Regions from separate parts of the Caballeronia sp. S22 genome, predicted to be linked through region 1. Evidence: riboswitches for the same ligand, from Rfam matches in the RefSeq annotation. Region 1 holds a riboswitch; the other holds the start of a gene.

Region 1 (5,624 bases):
TCAGGCGCCGCCGTGGGGCTATATGGCGGGCGTCGATCTGCGCACGAACAAGATCGCGTGGATGCACAAGAACGGCACGATCATCGACAGCGCGCCGCTGCCGATTCCGATGCCGCTCGGTGTGCCGAGCCTCGGCGGGACGATCGTGACGGCGGGCGGTGTCGCGTTCCTGACGGGCACGCTCGACCGGTACGTCCGCGCGTACGACGTGCGCGACGGGAAGAAGCTGTGGGAAGCGCGTCTGCCGGCAGGCGGTCAGGCGACGCCGATGAGCTATGCCGATGCGAGCGGCAAGCAGTATCTGCTCGTGACGGCGGGCGGTCACGGTTCGCTCGGCACAAAGGCAGGCGACTACGTGATCGCCTACACGCTGCAATGAGCGATGAAGAAGGCGCGGGAATATTCTCCCGCGCCTGCGCGTTACGAACGACGGTAGGCTTCGGCCATCAGCGCGCTGACCTTGGCGCGTGCGACGAGCGCATCGCGCGTGGCGGCGCGGAGCTTGGCGGCGATGAAGGAAACGAGGGCGATCGGGGTAGCGGCGATGATTCCCATGGTGGACTCCGTACTAGGGGTAACTATCTAGGTAATAACCCTAGGTTAGCACATTGTGACTCATTGCAACAAATTCTTTGCGTGTGAAGTGGATCGCCGTGGCGTTGTGTCTCACCGTAGAGGAGCATGCAGATGAATACGCGGTTCCTGACTTTGGCCGCCGCAGTCGGCGTCGCGCTCGCTGTAGCGATCGTCGGCGCGTGCAGCGGCAGCGGTTCCAGCGGCGATACCACGGCTGCGGCAACCGGCGGCAGCGCGCCTGCTGCGGCGTCGAGTCCGTCGGGCGCGTCCAGTCCGTCGGGCGCGTCGGCGCCTGCTGCCGCGTCTCCGATGGACGTCGCCACCTGGCACAACGACATCGCCCGCACTGGACAACAACTCGCGGAAACCGTCCTCACGCCCGCGAACGTCAATTCGGCCAGCTTCGGCAAGCTCGCGACCTTCCCCGTCGACGGCGCCGTCGATGCCCAGCCGCTCTTTCTCGCGGGCGTCCCGATTGCGGGCGGTACGCACAACGTCGTGTATGTCGCGACGGAGAACGGGAGCGTCTACGCGTTCGATCCCGATAGCGGCGCGACGCTATGGAAAGTCTCGACGCTCGGCAACGGCGAGTCGCCCAGCGACGACCACAAGTGCACGCAGATCACGCCGACCATCGGCGTCACGGCGACGCCGGTCATCGACCGTTCGCGCGGACCGAATGGCGCAATGTATGTCGTGGGCATGTCGAAGGACGGGTCGGGCGGCTATCACCAGCGCATCCACGCGCTCGACGTCACGACAGGCGCCGAACTCTTCAACGGCCCGACCGAAATTCGCGCGACCTATCCGGGCAACGGCGCGGGCAGCCAGAACGGCACGCTCACGTTCGATCCGGGCCAGTACGCCGAGCGCGCGTCGTTGCTCCTGCTCAACGGCGTCGTGTACACCTCGTGGACCTCGCACTGCGATTTCATGCCGTACACCGGCTGGGTCATGGGCTACGATGCGAACACGCTGCAACAGGCGAGCGTGCTGAACGTCACGCCGAACGGCCAGATGGGCTCGATCTGGATGAGCGGCGCGGGCCTGGCATCGGACGGCGAAGCGATTTTTTTCCTCGACGCGAACGGCACCTTCGACCCGACGCAAAACGCACAGGAAATGCCGATCAACGGCAATTTCGGCAATGGCTTTTTGAGGCTGAACACGTCGCCGCTCAGGGTGCAGGACTATTTCGAGCCCTCGAACACGGTGCAGGAATCGAATCAGGACGAGGACCTAGGCTCGGGCGGCGCGATGGTTCTGCCCGATTTCGCCGATGCGAGCGGCACGGTCCGCCATCTCGCGATCGGCGCGGGCAAGAACGCGACCATATACGTCGTGAACCGTCTTTCGATGGGCAAATTCGATTCGAACGCGGATCACATCTATCAGGAACTCGTCGGCCAGATTCGCGGGCCGATGTTCGGCGCACCCGCGTATTTCAACAACTCGGTCTATTTCGGCGCGGTCGGCGACAGCATCAGGGCTTTCTCGGTGACGAACGCCGTGCTTTCGGGAACGCCGACGAGCCAGACATCGAATGCGTTCGCCTTTCCGGGCGCGACGCCGAGCATTTCCGCGAACGGCACGGCCAACGGCATCCTGTGGGCTGCGCAGAACGGCACGACGGGCGCCCTGCGCGCGTACGACGCGACCAATCTCGGCCGACAGCTCTACAGCAGCAACGATGCGGGCGCGCGTGACCAGTTCGGTCAGGGCAACAAGTTCATCACGCCGATGATCGCGAACGGCAAGGTGTATGTCGGCACGAGAAACGCTGTCGCCGTGTTCGGGTTATTGCCGAAATAAGGAGAGATCGCGCGCCGGAATCACGATGCGTTATATTCTTGTCGATATAACGAATTGCATCGGGTTACAGGGCATCATGGCGACTCCATCTATCGACGCACCGGGCCGCGAACTGGCCGACGGCGGCTACGGCGCGACCATCATCACCGTGAAGGCGGCGCGCGACCACGAGCGCGCCGAATCGATACGCGATCTCGTCGATGCGCATCGCCGTTTGCAGGGCAGCGTGCTGCGTTTTCTTTCGCTTTTCGACGACGCACGCACGAACGCTGTCCTTGACGCGCGTGAGCCGCTCGAAGTGCTCGTCGGCTTGCTGGAGAAAAAGGCGCGCGCGGCAGGATTCTCGCGCATGCGCGAGTTGTGCGCGGCGGCGCAAGAGGCGCGGATCGCGGCGCGGCAGCGTGAATGGCTCTTCTTCGATTCGTTCGGCACGGATGTGCCCGCACTGCGCGCCGCGGCGAGCGCGCTGGAGCGGCTCGACGCGACGCTCGTCGGATTGTGCGTGGAGCATGTCCTGCGCGCGAACGCGTTGCCGGGCGCGAAGACGCGAATCCGGCGCGGCTAGACCGGGGGATTCACTCTCTGCGGCACGGCGTCGAGTTGCCGGAACACGCTGAGCCAGTCTTCGAGATGCCAGGTTTTCGACACGAGTCCGTCGCGCAGTTCGTGAAACGAATGAATCGCGAAGCGGATCGGCTTCTCGGTCGCGGCGATGCCCAGCAACGGCCCGGATTGCGTGCCGCTCACTTCGGCGCGCACGCCGACGCGATCGTCCTGCACCAGCATGTCGAGAATCTCGATGTGCATGTCGGGCAGCGCGTTGGCGAGATCTTCGAAGATGGGGATCATCTGATCCGGACCGGGCTTCTGTCCGGGCGGCTCGGGAATGTATTGCCAGTCGGGCGTGACGGCTTGCCGCAAGAGCGCGACATCCTTCGTGGAAAACGCGCGATAGAGACGCTCGACCGTTTCGCGCGCGGCCGATTGAGTCAGGTGAGCTGCCGGCATGGTGCCTCCTTCACGGTGCTGTCTGCACGAGGTGGGAACGGCGGCATTGCCCGCTCACTGTACCTCAACGCATCTCATAAACGCAGGAACGGTCGTTAAGCCGTGTTAAGCTTTCGTTTCTTCGCTGGGGAGTAGCCGGCCTTTCCGCAATGGAAAGGCGCTCATGTCAACACGCTCGGTCGTTCGGACCGTGGCATGAGCAACCATCACAGGTTGGCAAGACCATCGACAGAATTCGCGACCGGTCGGGCGCGCGTTCTGTCGTTCCATCTTGCCCGACCAGAGCGCTACCCGATGAATCTCGCTTCCACAATATTCCTTGCCTTCGCCATGTCCACCGACGCATTCGCCGCCGCGGTCGGCAAGGGCGCAACCCTGCACAAGCCGCGCATCGCGGAAGCGTTGAAGACCGGCGTGATCTTCGGCGTGATCGAGGCGCTGACGCCGCTCGTCGGCTGGGCGCTCGGCAAGGCGGCCGCGCAATACGTGACGGCCTGGGATCACTGGATCGCGTTCGGCCTGCTGTTCGTGCTCGGCGCGCGCATGATCCGCGAAGGCTTCAGCGAAGCGCCCCACGACGAGGAAAAGCCCAACTCGCATTCGTTCTGGGTGCTCGCGCTCACCGGTTTTGCGACGAGCATCGACGCGATGGCGGTCGGCGCGGGCCTCGCGTTCATCGATGTCGATATCTTCTCGACCGCCGCGACCATCGGCTTCGCGACCATGCTGATGGTGACGATCGGCGTGATGGTCGGGCGGCTCGTCGGCGCGACGATCGGCAAGCGGGCGGAAATCGTCGGCGGGCTGATTCTGATCGGCGTCGGCAGCGTCATTCTGGCCGAGCATCTCGGCTACTTGAGCTGAGCCTGCGCGCCTTGTCGCCGCGCGGCGTGAAGACGGCAAGCGCGGCGGCGACGATGAAAAGCGCGGGCACATCGCCCGCCAGATGACCGAGATGTCCCGCGCCGCCGAACGATTGCACGGCCATGATCGCGCCATGCACGACGCTCGACCAGACCGTGAACCAGATGAGGCTCAGATGCCGCATCGGCGCGCGCGACGCGATCAGCAGGAACACGCCGAGCGTCGCATAGATGCCGACGATCATCAGCGCGTATTCGGAGCGGTCTACGTGGCCACTTTCCCACGCCCATCCTGAAGGCCAGAGCAGCATCAGCGGAAAGACGCCGAACAACGCGATCAGCCCGACGATGACGAGCACGATGCGCAGACAGGCGAGACGGCGGGCGTCGTTCATGGCGAAATCCTCGGCGGCGCGAACATGAGCGCACGATACCGCGAAGCGCGCCCGGACGGCGTTGCGGTCGGCAGGCGTATCCACCAAAAAACGGCGTAAATAAAATAACAACGACTGCCATTTGGCCGATACGATTTATCTATTCACTGCCTTCGAACTTTTGTCCAGCACGTCATGCCACGTCCGATTTCCGCGCGCATTCATCTCGACGCCGTTCGTCAGAACCTCCAACTCGTCAAACGCCTGGCGCCGTCGTCGCGCGTGTGGTCCGTGATCAAGGCGAATGCCTACGGTCACGGCATCGAGCGCATCTATCCGGCGCTCGCGGAAGCGGACGGCATCGCGCTGCTCGACCTCGACGAAGCCGTGCGTGTGCGCGAACTCGGCTGGGGAAAGCCGATCCTGCTGCTCGAAGGCATTTTCGAGCCTGCGGACGTCGAGACGGCGGATCGTCATCGCCTCACGGTGACAGTGCATTGCGACGAGCAACTCGCGTTGCTGAAAACGTCGCGGCCGTGCGAGCGCTTCGACATCCAGTTGAAGATGAACTCGGGCATGAACCGGCTCGGCTTTCGGCCCGGCGAGTTCGAGGCTGCGTGGGAACGTGCGTCGGGCATCGCGGCGGTCGGCTCGATCGGCCTGATGAGCCACTTCGCTAACGCCGACGATGGCGCGATCGACTGGCAAACCGACGAATTCGATGCCGCCACGCGCAATCTTCCCGGCACGCGCTCGCTGTCGAATTCGGCGGCGGTGCTGTGGCATCCGCGCGCGCATCGCGATTGGGTGCGGCCCGGCACGATCCTCTACGGCGCATCGCCGACGGGCCGCGCGCGCGACATTGAAAGCTTTCCGTTGCACGCGGCGATGACGCTCGAAAGCCGCATCATCGGCGTGCAGACGCTCGCGCCGAACGAGACGATCGGCTATGGCCGCACTTTCACGGCCGACCGCGCGATGCGAATCGGCG
Region 2 (5,624 bases), on a different replicon from region 1:
CTCTTCAGCACGGGCAGCACGTAAGACGCCACCGCGTGAGTGAAAAGGTCGCCCGAGACGAAACCGACCCGCAGGATTCGGCCGGGGGATCGATCGATTTGACGCTTCAACTGGAGCTTCGGAATCGATGCCTCGTGGTGATGTGCGAAGTTCCGATGCTCCGCGAGCAAGGCGCCCTGATCGATGTCCGTTTGATGCACGAGGCAGAACAGCAGATTGCTGTGGGAAGCGGCGTCGCCGGGGTTGACCTCGACTGCACGGCGCAGATGTTCTGCCGCCTCGGACATCATGCCGGCCTCGAGCATCAGCATCCCGAGCGTCCCGTGGTTTCCCGATGAGGACGGCGCCAGTTCGATGGCCCGGCGGCACGAGGCCACGGCATCGTGGAACCTTCCCAGGCCACCCAGCGCAATGCCCATGATGCGGTAAGCTTCAGCACGGTCCGGAGCGCTTTCCAGAATGGTCCGGCACTCGCTTTCCGCGGCGCCGTGCTGCCCCAGAACCACGAGCGTATCGGCGAGCAACACGCGAGTCTGAATGTCGCCCGGTTCCAGTTCGATCGAACTTTTCAGCGGCGCGACGGACTCGCCATGCCGGCCATCGCGATTGAGCGCAACACCCAGGCAACGCCACGCACTTCCGTCCTGCGGATAGCGCTGGGTCATGGTGGACGCGGCTTTGGCAGCGTCCCCGAACTGGCCTTTGTTGAACAAAGCCGAAAAGTGATTGATCTCGCGCGTCGAAGGGCGGCGGATTCCTGTCGCGCCAACTTTCCTGACCTTGGCATCGACGACCGGCGCCGGAGTCGGCGCGGCGGCAGGCACGAAGCTCACTTCGACCGCACCCGTCATCCGTCTGATCAGGTGGTCCGCCAGGGGTCCTTCGAGTCCGTGCTTCTGGCCGATTTCGAAAGCGATCCAGGCCGCCGACACCTGCTTGTCCTCGATCAGCGCGTTGACGTAGGCGAACCAGTACTGACCGTTCTGCGGTATTGCCCCGATGCTCGCTTCGAAGTGAGGCAGCGCCCTGGACGGACTGCCGGTTTGCACGTACAGCGTCCCAAGATGAAAGTTCGCGTCCGGCTGACCGGGCATTGCCGCCAGAATGCCGAGATACAGACGCTCGGCCTCGCCGTGCTCGCCGTTTTGCTGATGCTGCAGCGCGGTTTTCAGGGCGACGACGATATCCTGTTCGGACGGAGATGCAAGGGCGACGGCTTCGGCGAGCGACAGATGGCTATTCATGATGTTCTGTGTTACTTGGAATACCGCAAGTGTGCGGTCTAGGCATCAACGTTCATCTCCGAAGATGACGTCAGAAGGGGGCGTTGTTCGACCTATGACCTAAGCGCGGTCATCGGTGTCGCGCGGCTCAGCAGCTCTCGATGACCTCGACGATCCTGTCGATATCTGCCTCGGACAGCCCCGGGTAAATAGGCAGGCACAGCACCTTGGACGAGGCATCCGCCGCGCAAGGCAAGTTGCTTCGATGCGCTGACGGCAGTCCCCGATACATCGGGAAATCGGAGATCAGCGGATAGAAGTAGCGACGGACGATGATTTCCTGTTCGCGAAACTTGTCGTAGAGCGCGTCGCGGCTCAGCGGAAAGTCGGCATCGACTTGAATCGGGAAATAGGAATAGTTGGCCACCGTTTCGCCGCTGTCGCCAAGGCATCGGATACCTCGAACCTGACTTAGCAGCCTGCGATACGTCGCGTCGATTTTCTTGCGCGACTCCAGCGCGGCGTCGATGTGCTGAAGCTGCAGCATGCCGAACGCGGCGTTCACCTCGCTCATCTTGCCGTTGATTCCCGGCGCCACGACCGTGACTTCATCCACGAAACCGAAGTTCTTCAGATGATCGATTCGCTGTTTCGTTTTCGCGTCGGGACAGATGATCGCGCCGCCCTCGAACGTGTTGAACACCTTCGTCGCATGAAAACTGAGTACGGAGAGGTCGCCGTGCTGCAGCACACTGCCCGATTCGGTGCGCACGCCAAAGGCGTGGGCCGCGTCGTAGATGACCTTCAGGTTGTAGTTGTCCGCGATTTTCTGAATCGCTTCGACGTCGCAGGGATGGCCGTAGCAATGCACGGGCATGATTGCGGTCGTCTGCGGCGTGATCGCTTCCTCGATCCTCTTCGGATCCAGATTCAACGTGTTCGGATCGATATCGACGAACACCGGCTTGATGCCGTTCCAGAGCAGAGAATGGGCCGTCGCGACGAACGAGTACGGCGTCGTGATGACTTCACCGGTAATGCGGTGCGCCTGCAGCGCAGTGACGAGAGCAAGCGTACCGTTGGCGAACAGCGAGAGATACTTCACGCCGAGATAGTCGCAGAGCGCCTGCTCAAGCTGGCGGTGAAACGGTCCACCATTGGTCAGGATCTTGCTCGACCAGATTTCCTGCAAATAAGGCAGGAACTCCGCGAGCGGCGGCAGGTGCGGCTGGGTGACGTAAATGCGTTCGTCGGTCCGTGGAGGAACGGCGCGAAGTTGTACGCTGGCGGACATATGGGTTTCCTGTCGGACCGAAGATGAGTGTCCGGCAAATTATCCGTTCGACGACCGCGATCCAAAGCCCGGAGATGAGGCGGGAAACCGTGCTACTTCCGGCAATGGCCCCCGGGGCCGGCTGCGCTCGATCCGCCAGATTAAACGCCACGCCCTAAAGTTTTTTTCTTTTCACGCCGATAACGAACTCAAGAACAACAAGAACAACGCGCCGATGTCCGGCGCGCTGCTTCGCTCTTGATGCCCGCTTCGGCGGGCATTTCTTACTTCTCAGCGCCCGAGCGTCAACGCGAGATACGCCGCGTACAGCACGCCGTTCCCGAGCAGCGCCCACAGCACGACGCCATTGTCTTTCGCGTTGAACCGCAGCCACGCCGCCGCCGCGAGCGTGATCAGCACACCGGTCAGCACTTCGATCCGCGGCTCCCACGGCGTCAACATGATGCCGATTCCCGGCAGCAACGTCCCTTGAAACACCATCGCCCCGGTGATGTTGCCGAACGCGAGCGTGTCCTTCCCTCTGCGCGCCCACATGATGCTGTTCACCTTCTCGGGCAATTCCGTGGCGATCGGAATGATGATGAGCGACAGCAACAGCGCCGAAATCCCCAGCGCGTGAGACACGCCCTCGACGCCGTGAATGAATCCCTTCGCGCCGCCGACGAGCAACACGATACCGACGAGAAACTGCAGCATGATCGTGCCGAGCGACGTCTTCAAACCGAGACGCGACGCGAACAAGGCCTCGGGCGCCTCCGTCCCGTGTCCTCCCTCGACGAGCTTCGCCGAAGCCCTGAACGTCGAAATCACGTAGACGACATAGACTCCAACCAGCCCGGCCGCAAACAGCGCACGCACCTCCCACGCATGATGCGGCACGAACATCGCGGCGCACGCGATCAGGAACGCGCACAGGAAGAAGTTGAGATCGCGCGTGAAGCCGCTGCGCTCCGGCGTGATCCGTCCACGCAAGCCGCGCGACTTGAGAATCGCGACCGTCATCAGGCAAGTGGAAAGCGTCGCGAGCATGAGCGGCGCGCCGAGAATCGCGCCGACGCCGATCTCTTCATTGACCGCACGGCTCGATGTACCGCCGAGCAATGCGATGATAGGCACCGTCGTCTCAGGCAACGCCGTGCCGACCGCCGCGAATAGCGATCCGGTCACGCCTTCGGAAATGCCGAGCCGTTCGCCGAGATGTTCGAGCGCATTCGTGAAAAGCTCCGAGGCGACCAGAATGATCGCGAGCATCAACGCGAGTTCGAGGAAGAGCATCGTCATGCGGCACCTCGCATCGAAACATGCGACAGGCGCGCAAGCGTGCGCGAGAGACAGGGATGTTGTAGTTGTGGGGACACGATGATTCCACGGCCGGACGTCAAGCGAACCACGATGCGCCACGCGCCGTCCGACCAAGAACGACATAGCGCATCGATGGTCTCGCCAAACCGTTCCGGTCGAACGCGCCACGGCAGCAGAGCCGAGGATGTTGACGCGTTCTCCTTCGCTCACGAAGGAAGGCTACTCCCCAAAGACGGCGCAAGTTTAGCCTGCTGCGCCCGGTTTGGGCAAGCCGCGCATGCGCGGCAGAGAAATGTCATGAATATGCGTATGCCGATCGAATCGTTGTCGGCGCACGATGCATTCGCTAATCTAGCCGCGCCGGGCGCGTCGCTTGCTGCGTGCGCGCCATGCTCATCCACGAACAAAAATGAAGATCGGGAGATCTCATGCGCCTGAAATTATTTGCCGCAGCCGCAGCGGTGGCATGCTTCGCCACGCCGATGCTTGCGCTGTCCAAGCCGCTCACTGTCTGCACCGAATCGAGTCCGGATGGCTTCGACGTCGTGCAATTCAATTCGCTCGTGACGACCAATGCGTCGGCGGATGTCATCTTCAATACGCTCGTCTCCTACGACGAAGCCACGAAGAAGGTCGCGCCCTCGCTCGCGGAAAAGTGGGACGTGAGCAGCGACGGCCTGACCTACACCTTCCATCTACGTCCGAACGTTCAGTTTCAGACGACCGACTACTTCAAGCCCACGCGTCCACTCACCGCCGACGACGTCGTCTTCACGTTCGAACGCATGCTGTCGGACAGCAATCCCTGGCACAAGGTCGCGGGCGCGAGCGGCTTTCCGCACGCGCAATCGATGGGTCTCGTGAAGCTCATCAAGGCCGTATCGAAAGTCGATGACCACACCGTGAAATTCGAGCTCAACGAGCCGAACGCGACCTTCGTGCCGATTCTCACGATGGGATTCGCCTCGATCTACTCGTCCGAGTACGCCGACAAGCTGCTGAAGGCGAACCAGCAAAACGATCTGAACAGCAAGCCCATCGGCACCGGGCCGTTCGCGCTGAAAAGCTATACGAAGGATTCGGTGATCCGCTACGACGTCAATCCGGCGTACTGGGGTCCGAAGCCGAAGATCGACCGCCTGATCTACGCGATCACGCCGGATGCGTCCGTGCGCGCCCAGAAAATCAAGGCGGGCGAATGCCAGATCGCGCTCTCGCCGAAGCCGCAGGATGTGCTCGACGCGAAGAAGGACAAGTCGCTGAAAGTAAGCGAGGCGCCCGCGTTCATGACGGCGTTCGTCGCGCTCAATACGCAGAAGAAGCCGCTCGATAATCCGAAGGTGCGTCAGGCGATCAACATGGCTTTCGATCGCACGACGTACATGAAAACCGTGTTCGACAACACGGCCACGCCCGCGGTGAATCCGTATCCGCCGAATACGTGGAGCTACGACAAGAACGTCACGGCGTACAAGTATTCATCCGCCGATGCGAAGAAGCTGCTCGCCGACGCGGGCTTCCCGAACGGTTTCGACACGACGATCTGGGTGCGCCCGAATGGCAGCGTGCTGAATCCGAATCCGAAAGCCGGCGCCGAACTGCTGCAGGCGGACCTCGCGAAGATCGGCGTGAAGGCGCAGGTGAAAGTGATCGAGTGGGGCGAACTGATCAAGGAAGCGAAACAAGGTCAGCACGACATGCTGTTCATGGGCTGGGCCGGCGATAACGGCGACCCGGACAACTACATGTCGCCGCTCTTCAGTTGCAACGCGGTGAAGTCGGGCATCAACTTCGCGCGCTATTGC

Evidence for each region. A riboswitch is a leader RNA that binds a small molecule or an ion and turns the genes downstream of it on or off. The one in region 1 is predicted to bind manganese.
Region 2: linked by a shared signal. The riboswitch ahead of ACEN42_RS14880 (sodium:calcium antiporter) and the one ahead of mntP (manganese efflux pump MntP) in region 1 are both predicted to bind manganese.

The regions. Positions count from the first base shown of each region.
Region 1 is NZ_OZ180038.1:864,279-869,902, forward strand. It holds gene ACEN42_RS30640 (membrane-bound PQQ-dependent dehydrogenase, glucose/quinate/shikimate family) at 1-379, shown strand, start outside; gene ACEN42_RS30645 (hypothetical protein) at 421-555, opposite strand; gene ACEN42_RS30650 (PQQ-binding-like beta-propeller repeat protein) at 688-2,388, shown strand; gene ACEN42_RS30655 (hypothetical protein) at 2,465-2,953, shown strand; gene ACEN42_RS30660 (ester cyclase) at 2,950-3,396, opposite strand; yybP-ykoY riboswitch at 3,511-3,681, shown strand; gene mntP (manganese efflux pump MntP) at 3,691-4,260, shown strand; gene ACEN42_RS30670 (DUF6632 domain-containing protein) at 4,226-4,654, opposite strand; gene alr (alanine racemase) at 4,829-5,624, shown strand, end outside.
Region 2 is NZ_OZ180035.1:3,167,103-3,172,726, forward strand. It holds gene ACEN42_RS14870 (tetratricopeptide repeat protein) at 1-1,244, opposite strand, end outside; gene vioA (dTDP-4-amino-4,6-dideoxy-D-glucose aminotransferase VioA) at 1,372-2,517, opposite strand; gene ACEN42_RS14880 (sodium:calcium antiporter) at 2,788-3,798, opposite strand; yybP-ykoY riboswitch at 3,887-4,059, opposite strand; gene ACEN42_RS14885 (ABC transporter substrate-binding protein) at 4,248-5,624, shown strand, end outside.